DNA from 2 places in the Ensifer sp. B1-9 genome. Region 2 is predicted to be linked to the other one. Evidence: riboswitches for the same ligand, from Rfam matches in the RefSeq annotation. Region 2 holds a riboswitch; the other holds the start of a gene.
The links. A riboswitch is a leader RNA that binds a small molecule or an ion and turns the genes downstream of it on or off. The one in region 2 is predicted to bind glycine.
Positions count from the first base shown of each region.

Region 1: another riboswitch for glycine. It lies ahead of gcvT (glycine cleavage system aminomethyltransferase GcvT); the one in region 2 lies ahead of ACQ5BM_RS29405 (D-amino acid dehydrogenase).

Region 1 is NZ_JBCHVG010000011.1:56,171-63,382, forward strand. It holds gene ACQ5BM_RS20875 (hypothetical protein) at 1-110, opposite strand, end outside; gene ACQ5BM_RS20880 (hypothetical protein) at 431-673, opposite strand; gene ACQ5BM_RS20885 (DnaJ C-terminal domain-containing protein) at 941-1,861, shown strand; gene ACQ5BM_RS20890 (chaperone modulator CbpM) at 1,858-2,172, shown strand; gene ACQ5BM_RS20895 (nuclear transport factor 2 family protein) at 2,136-2,588, opposite strand; gene ACQ5BM_RS20900 (hypothetical protein) at 2,798-3,154, shown strand; gene ACQ5BM_RS20905 (DUF1775 domain-containing protein) at 3,177-4,163, opposite strand; gene ACQ5BM_RS20910 (hypothetical protein) at 4,259-4,648, opposite strand; glycine riboswitch at 4,871-4,958, shown strand; gene gcvT (glycine cleavage system aminomethyltransferase GcvT) at 5,100-6,239, shown strand; gene gcvH (glycine cleavage system protein GcvH) at 6,256-6,618, shown strand; gene gcvP (aminomethyl-transferring glycine dehydrogenase) at 6,618-7,212, shown strand, end outside.
Region 2 is NZ_JBCHVG010000019.1:3,561-10,772, forward strand. It holds gene ACQ5BM_RS29375 (mandelate racemase/muconate lactonizing enzyme family protein) at 1-472, opposite strand, end outside; gene ACQ5BM_RS29380 (LacI family DNA-binding transcriptional regulator) at 737-1,744, opposite strand; gene ACQ5BM_RS29385 (LysR family transcriptional regulator) at 1,732-2,679, opposite strand; gene ACQ5BM_RS29390 (riboflavin kinase) at 2,676-3,188, opposite strand; gene ACQ5BM_RS29395 (GlcG/HbpS family heme-binding protein) at 3,255-3,680, opposite strand; gene ACQ5BM_RS29400 (D-2-hydroxyacid dehydrogenase) at 3,698-4,708, opposite strand; glycine riboswitch at 4,794-4,883, shown strand; gene ACQ5BM_RS29405 (D-amino acid dehydrogenase) at 5,010-6,260, shown strand; gene ACQ5BM_RS29410 (LLM class flavin-dependent oxidoreductase) at 6,491-7,212, shown strand, end outside.

The DNA.
Region 1 (7,212 bases), on a different contig from region 2:
ATGCCCTGGTAGTAATCGCCATCACCGCCAACAAAGCGCGGGCCACCGCCGCCGGTCTGCGAGCAAGCGGCCAGAGTGGCGAGTGCGAGCAGCAATACGATCGTTCTCATGAAGTCGATTCCTTTCGGGCCTTAACAGCGGCTATGTCCTTGAGACTAGTGGGTATATAAGGACTATCGCACAGGACAAGCGGCATCCAGTCGGTGGTATAACAAAACACTTGATCGTTGAAGATGTAAATTATGCCGGCGTCCGCTTGGCGCCTCGCGCACCTGGAAATTCATGGATGAACGTGAAACGTGGTCAATGATCGATGAGCGCGCGGGCTAGAGCATCCCGCTTTCAAGTGGAAACACTCGAAAGCGGAAAGATGCTCTGGAATCAAAAGTGCTAGAGCGACCTTAGTGCGTTCATCTGAACGCACGGCGCTCTAGATCGGCTGATGCCTGTTCGCCTGTTCGCGCTCCTGCCAGTATCTGAGGCGAAGCCGCGGCGCCATGATCCAGGCGACGAACGGTGTCGTGACAAAGCAGGCAACGACCAGCACCGGGATCGCATATTTGGCGTTGTCGGCGAGGACCGGGATCAACAAAACTGTCACGATGCCGATCCCGAACAGAATGGCATTGATCATCAAGCCGACCATGATGGCGAGTTGCAGGCGGACGGACATTTCGGCCTCCCCGAGCTTCGAGGCCACATCGCGCCTCGAACGCAATTCCCGACGCTGATTGTACCAGGGATCGCGAATGCGCGAAATGGCGCTGGGCGCAGAGCCGCAACGGGCCGCACGGGCGACAATGCGTCACGCATCGTGCGCCGCCCCTGTCGCACGCGAAAATCCGCCCTATGCTCTTAGGCGAGTGGTTGAAGGTGTCTGATCGCAGCGCATGCAGGCGTCGGTGATGTGCCTGCAACAGTTGCCGTCTGAGGAGATCGCATGACGAACCCATACGAAGCGCTCGGCGTCAGCCGCGATGCGACACTGAAGGACATTCAGAGCGCCTATCGCAAGCTCGCCAAGAAATTGCATCCGGACCTAAACCCGGGAGACAAAGGAGCGGAGGACCGCTTCAAGGCGATTTCGGCGGCCTACGCTCTCCTCAGTGACGAGGAAAAACGCGGCAAATATGATCGGGGCGAAATCGACGAGACGGGTGCGGAGACCGCGAGCCGTCACTACTACCGCGACTATGCCGCGTCCGGGGATACGGCGGGACGCTACGAGAGCGCACATGGCTTCTCGGATTTCGCGGACGCGGACGATATCTTCTCGAGTTTCTTTTCCCGTCGCAGCGGCGGCCAGCAGCGAGGCCAGCGCGGCCGCGATCACCGTTTTTCCATGGAGATCGGCTTTCTCGATGCGGCTAACGGTACCAAGACCGAGATCAGCCTGCCGGGCGGCGGACCGGCGCTCGATCTCACCATCCCGCCCGGCACGCGCGACGGCCAGACGCTGCGGCTGCGTGGCAAGGGTGAGCCCGGGTTTAACGGCGCGCCGGCGGGCGATGCGCTGATCGATATTCGCGTCAGGCCCCATCCTCTGTTTGCAGCCGATGGCGACGACGTCCGCTACGAGGTGCCGATCTCGCTCAGTGAAGCGGTGCTGGGCGGCAAGATTCGGGTTCCGACGATCGACGGGGCAGTCAATGTCACGATCCCGCCGCATTCCAACACCGGCAAGACCCTGCGGTTGAAGGGCAAGGGCCTGCACAAACCGGGCGGCGGCCATGGCGATGCCTATGTCAGCCTGAAGATCGTGCTGCCGCAGACCCCGGATCCGGCGTTGTCCGCTTTCGTCGAAAGCTGGGCAGCCGGAAAGATGGAAGACCCGCGCAAAGGCATGGGAGGGCACGCATGAACGACCGTGAATTCTGCGAAAACCTGGACATCGAGGTGAAGGTCCTGCGCGTCTGGGTCGAGCAGCGCTGGCTGATGCCGCGCGAGGCGGAAGCCGGCTGGCTTTTCGAGGAGGCTGACCTCGCCCGCGCCCGGCTGATCCAGGATCTGACCGGCCCGATGGGTGTCAACGACGACGGTGTCGACGTCGCGATGCGGCTGCTCGACCAGATCCACGGCCTGCGCGGCCGCCTTGCCGAGTTGATGAACGCCATCCGCTCCCAGGACCCGGAGGTTCAAAGGCTCATCCTGTCGAGCGTTGAGGGCGAATAGTCCCTGTCCAGCAGCCCGACCGTTTCGGCGACGAACAAGGTGTCGACGAACTCCGTCAGATCGACGATCCGGCCGTTGCGGAACGTGAACTTGTCGATGATTTCGGTCCGTTCGCGGGTTTGCGAGGGAACGAAGCAAACGACACCGGCACGGTGAACGACGATGGTGTCGCCGTCAGCATAGGCGCCGACCATCTCCATCCCGCTCAAGTCCCAGCTCTCTATGAGCGCCTGGAAACTGCCGCGCACGGTCTCGGGCGTGTTGACCGCGAGGGCCATCGTGCCGAGCCTGGCGCTTCCGACGATGCGGAAGCTGAAGTCGGGATCGAGCAGCGCCATTATGGTATCGAGGTCATTGACATTGCGGGCGCTGTATAGGGCCTGCACTCTGCTTTCCAGCACGCTTCGCTCGGTCATGGGAAGCCTCCCCGTTTTTCTATCTGGGCGAGTGTGCGCGCACTTTAGCAATAGCGCAAGTAAAGGCCCGCGCTCCGGGATTCTTTTGCCGTAAGCGCCGCCAATGTGGTCATCATTAGGATTTTATTAAAAGGCAGGCGTTGGTTTTTACACGCCTGCAAGTGGAATTGAGCGACAAGAAAGGATTGACAACGGAAGGCAGGAAAGACGTGACACAGGTCGTCACAGTATCCGCGACGACGGCGGCCTATGCGGCGGAAGCGCTGAAGCCGTCGGCACGCGTAAGTGGTGATGGCCCGACCGATGAAGCGATCACGCTGCTTTCGATCAAGCGCCCCGAGGAGCCAGCATTGGCGCCGGTCTTGATACCCAAGACCAAGGGTGCCCTGCCCCTCTCCTTCATGCTGGCAAGCGCCGACGGCCGTTTGCCGGAACGCTCGGAAGCCGAAGCCCTGCGCCGCTATCTCGAATTCATGCGCGATGGCGACGATGGTTTCGAAGAGCAGGAAGACGAAGGCCGGCAGGAGGACCCCGCCGGCCAACAGGATGAAAGCGACGCCGCCTGAGGCGCGCGTCGCAGACTCTTGGTCACTGATGTTTGTGGCCGCCGGCCGCTTCGCCGCCCTTGGCGGAGCCAACCGGGAACATTGTATCGACCTTGCCGGCCTTTTCGAAGATGAGCGTGACGGGAACGGCATCGCCTTCCTTGAACGGCGTCTTCACGTCCATGAACATCAGGTGCAGGCCGCCGGCCTTGAGCTCGACCGTTTCTCCAGCCGGCAAGGCAACGCCGTCCTCGAGCTTGCGCATCTTCATCACGTCGTTTTCCATCTTCATCTCGTGGATCTCGACGCGCGCAGCCGCAGGGCTTTCGACGGCGACCAGCCGGTCTTCGCTTGCCCCCCCATTCTTGATCGTCAGGAAGCCGCCACCGACCTTGGCGCCGGGCAGCATCGCTTTCAGCGACCCGCCCGAAATCTCGAGATCGCCAATCTTTGCCGACCCGTCGGCAGCAGCCATATGCCCGCCATGGCCGGCATGGGGATCGGCTGCATCGGCCATCGTTACCGTCACGGTCGGCGCCGGGCTCTTCAGGTCATGCGCATTCTGGCCCTCGGCAGCGACCTGGTCCCAGACGACCTTGCCGTCGGTCCCGCAAAGCTGCGTGGTCGGGAATGCAAGCACGGTCTCCTTGTCGAAGCCCGATACTTTGCCGCGGACGACGAAGGTGTCGTAATATTCGTCCGGCAGGCTGCCGCCCTTCCAGCGGATTTCCAGGGGGCCGGACGAGACCTTCTTGCCGTGATTGTCGTAGGTCTTCTGGTAGTCGCCTTTGATGATTTCGATTTCCCAACCGGGCTTCGGCTGCGGTTGAGCGAGGACAAATCCTTCCGGCAGCTTGATCTGCACTTCCGTCGTCGGCTTGCCGTCGCAGCCATGCGGCACCTGCAGCACCGCCTTGAAGGTGCTTTCAACCGGCGCCGTGTTGTTTTCAAACGTGGCGTGCGCGTGGGCAATGCCGCTTGCGGCAAGGGTAAGGCCGAGCGAAAGTGAAGCGATCCTGGTCTTTGTCATATCGTAATCTCCTGACCACGCGCCGGGCCCTTGCCCGGTTGCCGGTGGTCCAAGCCGCTTGGCGGCGGCGTATTGAATGGGATGCGAGCGGAGGATTACGAATGCGCCGGCGGCCCGCGCGAAGGCGGCAGGAGGCGCAGATGCTGATGGGCAGCATCGTTTTCTATCAGGATGGGCGAAACGAGCCATGTGCCTGTATCGGCGCGAACGCTTTCCACGGGTGGAACCGGCAGAAGGATCGCGCTCGAAAGACGGCATGCTTCGCAGACCGGGGCCATGGACTGGCCCTTGCCGCTTTGGTGGTCGACGCCGTCCGTGCCGAAGCAGATTTCGGCGAGCGTACCGTCAGGCAGTTGATAGGCGGCGATCTCGGCCGGTGTCAGCGTCTTGGCGCTGAGCGGCTTGTGGGCAAAGGTCAGGAAAACGAGCGCAAATACGGCGATCAGCCGCACTGCTATCCCGAATTTGCCTTCGCGCCCTGTCATCCGATCGACTCTTGTGGGTTAGAGCGGGATGCGGATGGAAAACCGCACAGATTTTTCCCATCCCCGCTCTCGTATCGATCTTGGGTTATCCTCAACCGGAGAAGAAAGCAAAGGCAGAATTGCCGCAGTGGCCTCGGCTGCGTCTTTTGGTCATGCGACAAAAATGTGTTTCACCGCGACACCGCCCCCTTGCCAAGCTCCCGCCTTCGCCGTTATCTGGAGACGATCTTGTTGGGAGAAACCGGTTCACTCCGGTGCCGAAGGAGCAACCGCCCCGGAAACTCTCAGGCCAAAGGACCAGCAAGGTGCCGGTAGGACTCTGGAGAGAAGCGCTTTTGCGCTCGCCGAAGGGATAACAATCTCAGGCAAAGGGACAGAGGGGGCTCGAATCGACGGCGATTGACGCCGGAAGTGTGAGCCGGCGCGAGAGCGCCAGACCTGGAGGCCGGATTTGGAAGACAATCCTCATTTGAAACATACGCCGCTGCATGCGCTGCACCTTTCTCTGGGCGCGCGCATGGTGCCCTTTGCCGGCTACGAAATGCCGGTGCAGTACCCTGATGGCGTGATGAAGGAACACCAGCACACCCGGGTTGCCGCCGGTCTCTTCGATGTCTCGCACATGGGCCAGGTCATCGTCCGGCCGAAGTCCGGCAAGATCGAAGACGCGGCGCTGGCGCTCGAAAAGCTGGTACCGGTCGATGTGCTCGGCCTCGCCGAAGGACGCCAGCGTTATGGCCTCTTCACCAATGCCGAAGGTGGCATCCTCGACGACCTGATGATCACCAATCGCGGCGACCATCTGTTCCTCGTCGTCAACGCCGCCTGCAAGGACGCCGACTTCGACCTGCTGCAGAAAGGCCTTTCCGATACCTGCGACGTGACGATGATCGAGGATCGGGCGCTGATCGCGCTTCAGGGGCCGCGTGCCGAAGCTGTTCTTGGCGAACTCTGGGCCGATGTCTCCGACATGCGCTTCATGGACGTTGCCGAGGCGGACCTGCACGACGTCACCTGCATTATCTCCCGCTCGGGCTACACCGGCGAAGATGGCTTCGAGATCTCCATTCCCGTCGCCTCCGCCGTCGATGTGAGCCAGCGCCTTCTGGAACATCCCGACGTCAAGCCGATCGGCCTCGGCGCCCGCGATTCGCTGCGCCTCGAAGCCGGCCTTTGTCTCTACGGAAACGACATCGACACGACTACGACCCCGGTGGAAGCAGCGCTCGAATGGGCGATGCAGAAGGCGCGCCGCGCCGGTGGCGCCCGCGAAGGCGGCTTCCCGGGCGCCGGTCGCATCCTCGGCCAGTTGACCGATGGCGCTTCGCGCCGTCGCGTCGGGCTGAAGCCGGAGGGACGCGCGCCGGTTCGCGGCGGCGCCAAGCTCTTCGCCGACGCCGAGGGCAAGACCTCGGTCGGCCAGGTGACCTCGGGTGGTTTCGGCCCCTCCGTCGATGGTCCGGTTGCCATGGGCTACGTCGACGTCGGCCACGCCGAAAACGGCACCACCCTTTTTGCGGAAGTGCGCGGCAAGTACCTGCCTGTCGCGGTCGCCGCCCTGCCCTTTGTCAAACAAACCTACAAACGCTGATCAGGAGAGAGCGCACATGTTGAAGTTCACTGAGGAACACGAGTGGCTGAAGATCGAAGCTGGTGTCGCGACCGTCGGCATCACCGAGCACGCCGCCGGCCAGCTTGGCGACCTCGTCTTCGTTGAACTGCCGGAAACCGGCTCGACCTTCTCGAAGGGCGATTCCGCTGCCACCGTCGAGTCCGTCAAGGCAGCTTCCGACGTCTATTGTCCGCTTGACGGCGAAATCGTCGAAGTGAACCAGGCGATCGTCGACGATCCGTCGCTGGTCAACAGCGACCCGCAAGGGGCTGCCTGGTTCTTCAAGCTCAAGCTCGCCAATCCCGGCGATGCCGACGCCCTTCTCGATGAAGCGGCCTATAAGGAGCTCGTCGCCTGATGAGCATGCCCAAGGATTTCACCTTTACTGACTACAAGCCGTATGACTTCGCCAATCGGCGTCATATCGGCCCGTCGCCGGCCGAAATGGACGAGATGCTGAAGGTCGTCGGCTATCCGACGCTCGATGCATTGATCGACGACACTGTCCCGCCGTCGATCCGCCAGAAGACCCCGCTCTCCTGGGGTGCGCCGATGACCGAGCGCGAAGCGCTCGACAAGATGCGCGAAACGGCCAACCGCAACCAGAAGCTCGTCTCGCTGATCGGTCAGGGCTACTATGGCACGATCACGCCGCCGGTCATCCAGCGCAACATCCTGGAAAACCCGGCCTGGTACACGGCCTATACGCCCTACCAGCCGGAAATCAGCCAGGGCCGTCTCGAAGCGCTGCTCAACTACCAGACCATGGTCTGCGACCTGACCGGCCTCGACGTTGCCAATGCTTCGCTGCTCGATGAAGCGACCGCCGCCGCTGAAGCCATGGCCATGGCCGAGCGCGTCTCGAAGTCGAAGGCCAAGACCTTCTTCGTCGACGAGAACTGCCACCCGCAGACGATCGCTCTCTTGAAGACGCGCGCCGAGCCGCTCGGCT
Region 2 (7,212 bases):
GCGGATAGCTCTTGAGCATTTTGTAACCGTCCTTGAGAGGACGCTCTGCGGCTTTCGCCCATTCGACCGCATCATTGCAGTGGTAGTTCCAGCCGTTTGCATAGACCGGAGCCGTTTTGCTGAAGGCAGCGCCGAAGAAGTCATATACAGGTACGCCGGCGGCTTTGCCCTTGATGTCCCAGAGCGCCTGGTCGATGGCGCTCACCGCCGCGAACGCGATCGCACCGCCGCCCTTGGTCCAGAATGAGTTGTCGTAGATCGCGTGATAGACGTGGCGTGGATAGAGCGGGTTCTCGCCCACGACCCGGGCCGCGTAATCAGCGACCATTCCCGCCGCACCGCGTGCACCGAGGCCGTAAGCCACGGCAGCTTCACCCCATCCGGAGATGCCCTCGTCTGTAATTATCTCCACGAGGACCGGACGGACACCGCCCGTCGGAATTCGATATGCACGGATGTTAGTTACGCGCATGGCTGCTTACCTCCCTGCCCGAGCGTCGACCCCGGACGCGACGACGTTGAGTTAATGTTTTGAGCTGCTTGGGTTGGCGTAACTGATGCCGATCTCCTGCAAGCTTGGTATGAATAGTTCGCGTAACTGGCATCACATGGCAAAATGGAAGTTCTTATACCTCTATCAATCCGGCTTATGCCGCTCTGATCGACAACAGGAAGTCAGCAAGACATGGCCCGTTCGCTTATGAGCGGGTCGCAAGAATGCACATCGGCTGGGAATTTACAGGGCGTGCACCAGCACTTCCGAAGGCAGCGCCACGTCGCGCGAAATCGTGCGACCTCCAGCACGGCTGACCAGCATATCCACTGCGGTCCGCCCGATCTCCGATCCACGGCCGTCGATAGAGACTAGCGGCGGAATCTGAAAAGCTCCCAACGACGTTCTGCACAGCGACAGGACTGCCACATCCGCACCGGGGCTAAGGCCCGCTTCTCTTAAAGCTCGATACGCGCCAACGGCAAAATCGTCATCTTCGACAACCAAAGCGTCAGGCCGCCCCCCGGACATGATCATGTCCGCAACTCGCGTGTAACCGACCTCGAAAGCGGACTTGCGATTGGAGCCCCCCTTCGACGCACCTCTCGGACCTGACGTGCTCTTACCCAAGGCCTCCAGATACGCTTGAAACCGCAAGTGGCTGGACGACAAGCGGATCTCCGTGTCTCTAAATGGGCCGACGTATCGAATATCCGTATGTCCCCGTGTCTTCAGGCTATCGATCGCCGTTTTTGCTGCTCGAGTGAAATCCGAGGAGACGCAGTCGAAGCGATGGTCATTTTGCTGCCAGTCCACAATGACCATCGGCAAATTCAAACTTGCCACGCGATCTGCCTCGTCGTCGACAAGTCCACCTATGATTACGCCGCCGAAGACGCGTGCTGTTGACAAGCTGTTGTTGAGGTCTTCAATTGAGAAGTCAATGATGCTGATCCTAAGTTCCGCGCTTCGCCGCTCGACGCCCGAGCGGATCGTTGACAAATGACCATCGCTGCAGACCGATGCGCCCTGACATCGACTGGCTATCACAATTGATTTGTACGCTTCCGGGTCCGCTGTCTTGGCCGATGCTCGCATCCTCGGCGAAGCGTAGCCGAGTTTCCTTGCCGTTTCGACAATGGCGCCACGGAGTTCCGGTGTCGTTTTGAAGGTCGGATCCCCGCTCAGAACCCGGGAGACGGCAGTTGGGGATGCGCCGACGATGTCTGCAATGTCTCTCACCTTCGCCATGGTTGTCCCGTGTGCGAAACGGAAACTGGCGCGCCGTTCACCTCGTCGGCCTGATGAGCGCGCAACACCTTTCTCAAAGCCTCGTAGCACTGGTCGGCAACCTTGGAACGGGGGCGGTATCGCGGCCGGATCAGGTAGTATCGCGACGGCTGTACGTCGGAGATTCGGTGATAATCAGCATCGAGCGTGTCCGACGTCAGCGCCTGCATTGTCGAGCAAGTGATGCTGTCGACAACCGCGACGCCTCGGTTCATGACCGAGAAGCATGCCATGGGAAAGAAGCTTGCGAACTCGACACGTGGAGGCCCCAACTGCGCCCTGATCTGGTGCGTGGCCCGGTTTTCTTCGTAGAGCGTCGAGACATCGAGGCCCTTAAGGGTTCCGATCGAGACCGCCCCCTGGCCAGCGAGAAGCCCCTTCTGGCAGATTGCATAGACAGGTACTTCGAACACCTCCGCTTCGAATAACGAGGAATTCGTCAGAACCTCGGATTTCCCCTCATCGGTGAGCGCGATGTCGTGGCGCTGGTTTTCCATCTCCGAGACGATCGCAGCCGACGTGGCCGTCATCAGCCGCAGCTGCTGCCCTTGAGACGCGATCCCGGCAATCGCCGATGGGACGAGATAGTTTCCCGTGTTGTTTGAGGAAATGATGGAAACGCGGGGAACCTCAATCGAGGTGAGCTGTCCGAAACGATGGCGGATATCGTTGATCTGCGCCATAAGCGGGCTTATCTGCTCAAAGAGCACATCCGCTTCGGCGCGAGGCGTGATCCGACCCGCATGGCGGTCGAACAAAACCGTGGTCAGCTGGTCCTCGAGAGTAGAGATCGTCATGCTCACGGCCGGCTGCGTGCGGCCCAGGTTCTTTGCAGCTTTCGACATGCTACCCGTAAGCATCACCTGATAAAACGCTTCGATCTGGTGATACTTCATGTCCCGCCTCCACCTGCCACGCCGACGGGACCAATCGGGCATTCGGACGCCAGCACCCTCCTCGCCAGGACAACGTCCTTGCGGATTTGTTCGATCATCGGCTCCAGACCTTCGAAACGGAGTTCCGGGCGAAGGAATCTCACGAATCCGACTGAACACGTTTCCCCATAGAGGTCGTCGGCAAAGTCGAGCACGTACGTCTCGAGGATCAATTCTCCATTCTCGACTACCGTGGGCCGCCTTCCGAAGCTCGCTACGCCCCAGTGGCATTCTCCCGATTCACGTATGAACTGGACTGCGTAGATTCCGGCCTCGAGATCGACATCCTCGCCCAGGACCATGTTTGCGGTCGGGAAGCCGATCGTCCTGCCCAGCTGCGCGCCAGGAATGACGACATCTGAAATGGTCTTAATCCGGTTCAGTGGCACTCGCGCCTCTCGCGTAGAATGCCAGAGTGATCTGTCTGACGTGTGGTCAGCGGAAACTTCGATTTGTTCACTAGCCAGCATCTCGCCCTCCAATAGTCCACTATCGTTGGCGGACGGCGAAGGATCGCCGCCCGCCGTTTTCAGAACTTAGTCGATCGGGTCCGCGCCGATCGCTGCCAGCGCGGCTTTTCCGACCTCAATGTCCTGATCGCCCGTTCCTGAGCCGACGCCGATTGCTCCCGCGAGCCTACCGTCGAATTTAATCGGCAGCCCGCCCGGAAGGTTCGTCACGCCGCCCGAGGTCGCGATACCAGCGGCGACAGCAAATTCCGGTGTCATTCCACCCGTTTTGTTGCGGATGGAAGCCGCGGTGCGGGCCTTCGCCCTCGCGGTCTGCATGCTCAAGTATTTCGCGCCGTCCATCCGGAGGCTCGCGATTGTCTCGCCGCTTGCGTCTACGATGCAGATGCACTGCGGGACGGACATCTGCTCTGCCTTTGCTACAGCGGCGGCGAGGGCGTCGGACGCGCCCTGGTGAGACAGGACCACGGTTTCAAGATAGGGTTTGGGCATTTCATTCTCCTTTGGTTCTAATATCCGGCGACTGCATCGACGCGGTTGCGCAGGGGCTGTCCTTGGAGGTCCCTGCGCACGTTGTCTGCAAAAATCGATAGGCAACGATCGACGTAACCGTCCGCGTCGTCACAAGAGATGTGGGGGAAGATCATAAGGTTCGGAACGTCCCAGAGTTGGCTATCGGCGGGGAGAGGTTCCTGGTCGAAGACATCAAGAGCAGCTCCACTCAACCTGCCATCGACGAGGGCTGTTGCGAGCGCCTTCGTATCAACGACGGGGCCGCGCGCAATATTGAACAGCGATGCGCCGGGTTTTAGGAGCGCAAGCTCCGTTTCACCGATCAGTCCTCTGGTGGACGTGGTAAGCGGGCAGCTGACAACAAGGCAGTCAGCGAGAGGTAAAGCCTTGTCAAGATTGGAGACCGCGAAGACCTGGTCTGCTGGCGAGCCGGCTTCCCCTGATCGCGTAACCGCCACTATCTTCGCTCCGAGAGGACGGAGATGGTCGGCAATCGCCGACCCCAATGCGCCGAAACCGACAAATACAATCGTTTTGTTCTCAATTCCCGTCGCCAGACGGTTGTCCCACCGATGGAGCCGCTGGTTTTCTATATGCCTCGGCACTCCTTCGCACAGCATGAGAACCGTCATAAGTCCGAAAGCTCCGCCTTTGCGAGCGTGCACGCCGCTGCTATTCGTCAGCACCGCGCCATTCGGGAGCCAGTCAAGAGGCACATATTTCTCCACGCCGGCGCTAGTGCAGTGAACGACGCGCAGCTGTTTGCCGTGCTTTTTCAGGCGCGCGGTGTCGAACCCGGAGCCGATAAAGTATTGCGCGCGTTCCAAAGACTCGAAGTCAGGAAAGTTGGTAGCGCAGGATCTGATTTTCGCTGCGCCTGCGAGAGGACCTAGTGCGTTTAAGACCGCTAGTTCTGAAACGAAGTACGGTGACTCCGGAGGCAACCCGTTTTCCACATAAACCAGAAAATCTCGCATAATCAGACCCTTGTCTCTCGCTACCTCCATGAAAGCAACTTTCGTGCCACTTTGAAACTTTTCTCGATCGAGGGCTTGCGCGTTTCTGCGTCCTGTGCCTACCCTAAGGGTGTTCGAAGGCTGTGCAGGAGAGATGGCGCTGGACGCCACGCCGAAGGAGCAACCCCCCAGGAAACTCTCAGGCAAACGAGACTGCTCAGTTGAACAATCTGGAGAGAGGCGCTTGCGCCCACCGAAGGGGACCCCCACTGGGGATAAGCTCTCAGGTAAAGAGACAGATTGGGGGCTGTGGGACTGGCGAAGTCCCGGCACCAACTGTTGGAGAGATAGAGTGCCCCATATTGCTGTACTCGGCGCTGGTATCACCGGCGTGACGACCGCTTACGCCCTTTCCCGCCGCGGCTTCGATGTTACCGTTGTGGAACGTCACCGCTACCCGGCGATGGAAACGTCGTTCGCCAATGGCGGTCAACTTTCTGCGAGTAACGCGGAGGTCTGGAACCACTGGTCGACCGTGATGAAAGGCATCAAATGGATGCTCAAAAGCGATGCCCCCCTCCTGATGAATCCCAGCCCCAACTGGCACAAGTACTCGTGGATGGGCGAATTCATGGGGAACATTGGCGGCTACCGGACGAATACGGTCGAAACCACCCGGCTTGCAATCGCCGCACGCAAACACGTGTTCGAGATCGCCGAGCGCGAGGGGATAAACTTCGATCTGGAAAAGCGCGGTATTCTGCACGTCTACTACGACAAGCCGAGCTTCGATCATGCTAGCAAGGTGAACACTATGCTGACCGACGGGGGCCTAGACCGCCGCCCGGTGACAAAGGAGGAGATCAAGTCGATCGAACCGGCCCTCGTAGGCGATTTTTACGGAGGCTTCTTTACCCCTTCGGACTCGACAGGTGACATCCACAAATTTACGCGCGGATTGGCGGAAGCCTGCGCCAAGCGCGGCGTAAAGTTCCTTTTCGACGCCGAAATCGAAGACGTAAAACCTGGGCAGACCACGAAGGTTTACTGGAAGCCGGCGAACACAACGAACAATGAAATCAATGTCCTGTCCGTTGACGGCGTGGTAATATGTGCGGGTGTCGGTAGTAGAAAGCTCGCCAACATGCTCGGCGACCGAATAAACGTTTATCCCGTCAAAGGATATTCGATAACGGTACATCTCGACGACGAACAGAGCCAACGCGGAGCACCTTGGGTAAGCCTGCTCGATGACCGGGCCAAAATCGTCACCAGCCGCCTCGGAGCGGACAGATTCCGAGTGGCCGGCACGGCAGAGTTCAACGGCATAAACCGCAACATCCGACAGGATCGTATCAACCCGCTAGTGGGTTGGGTAAGAACTCTGTTTCCGGACGTGTCCACCTCGAGGGTGGTGCCATGGGCGGGATTGAGACCCATGATGCCGAATATGATGCCCCGTGTTAAAACCGGCTCTCGGCCGGGCGTATTCTACAACACGGGTCACGGACACCTCGGGTGGACGCTTTCCGCCGCCACAGCCGAGATAGTCGCCGAGCTCGTGGAGCGAAAACACAAACCGTCGAAAAGCAGGGCGGCTTAGAAAAATCGCCGGGGCCGAACGAAAGTTCGGCCCTTGTGTTTTGGGGGGTCTCAGTCCCAAGCTTTTCTCATCCACGAATCTCACACATGAGACTTAGCGAACAATTTGAGACTCGCCGACGAAGCGGACCAAAGCATTGATTTAAAGAGTTTTTTGAAGTTGGCACGGCGCTTGCTCTACAGTTCGTGAGGATCGGACAGGCCGATCTGAATTCGAAGAGGAGACTTCAAATGGACCTCGGTCTATTTATGATGCCACTGCATGACCAGCGGCGAAATTTCACGGAGCTTTTGAAGCAGGACCGTGAAGCTGTCATCCTCGCCGATCGCCTTAACTTCGCAGAAGTGTGGGTCGGCGAGCACATCAGCTGCTCTTGTGAGCCCATTGCAGACCCGCTTCAGTTCTTTGGCACACTGATCCACGCAACCAAGCAAATCAAATTCGCTACCGGCGTTCTCAACCTGCCGCAGCATCATCCGGCCCGCCTGGCAGGCCAAATCGCACAATTCGACCATCTCTCCGAAGGTCGCTTCATCATGGGCGTTGGCCCAGGTGGCCTCGTAACGGACATGGAGCTTTTCGGCACGCAGGACAAAAACCGCGCCGAGATGACGACTGAATCCATCAAGATCATGCATCAGATCTGGTCCCAGGATCCGCCTTACAACATCAAGGGCAAGTATTGGGATGTGGTAATCGAAAACACGCTCATCCCGAGCCTTGGCTTCGGCCCCATGCTGAAACCGTACCAGCAACCCTTCCCTGAGTTGGCCATCTCGGTCATGAGCCCGTCCTCAAGCAGCGCTCGCCAAGCCGGCGAAAATGGCTGGAGCATCGTATCCGCCAACTTCACGCCGGTTGCCAACGTCAAGACCCACTGGGACCAGTACCTCGTCGGCTGCGAAAAGGCCGGGCGCCGGCCCGACCGCAACAAGTGGCGTATTGCACGCTC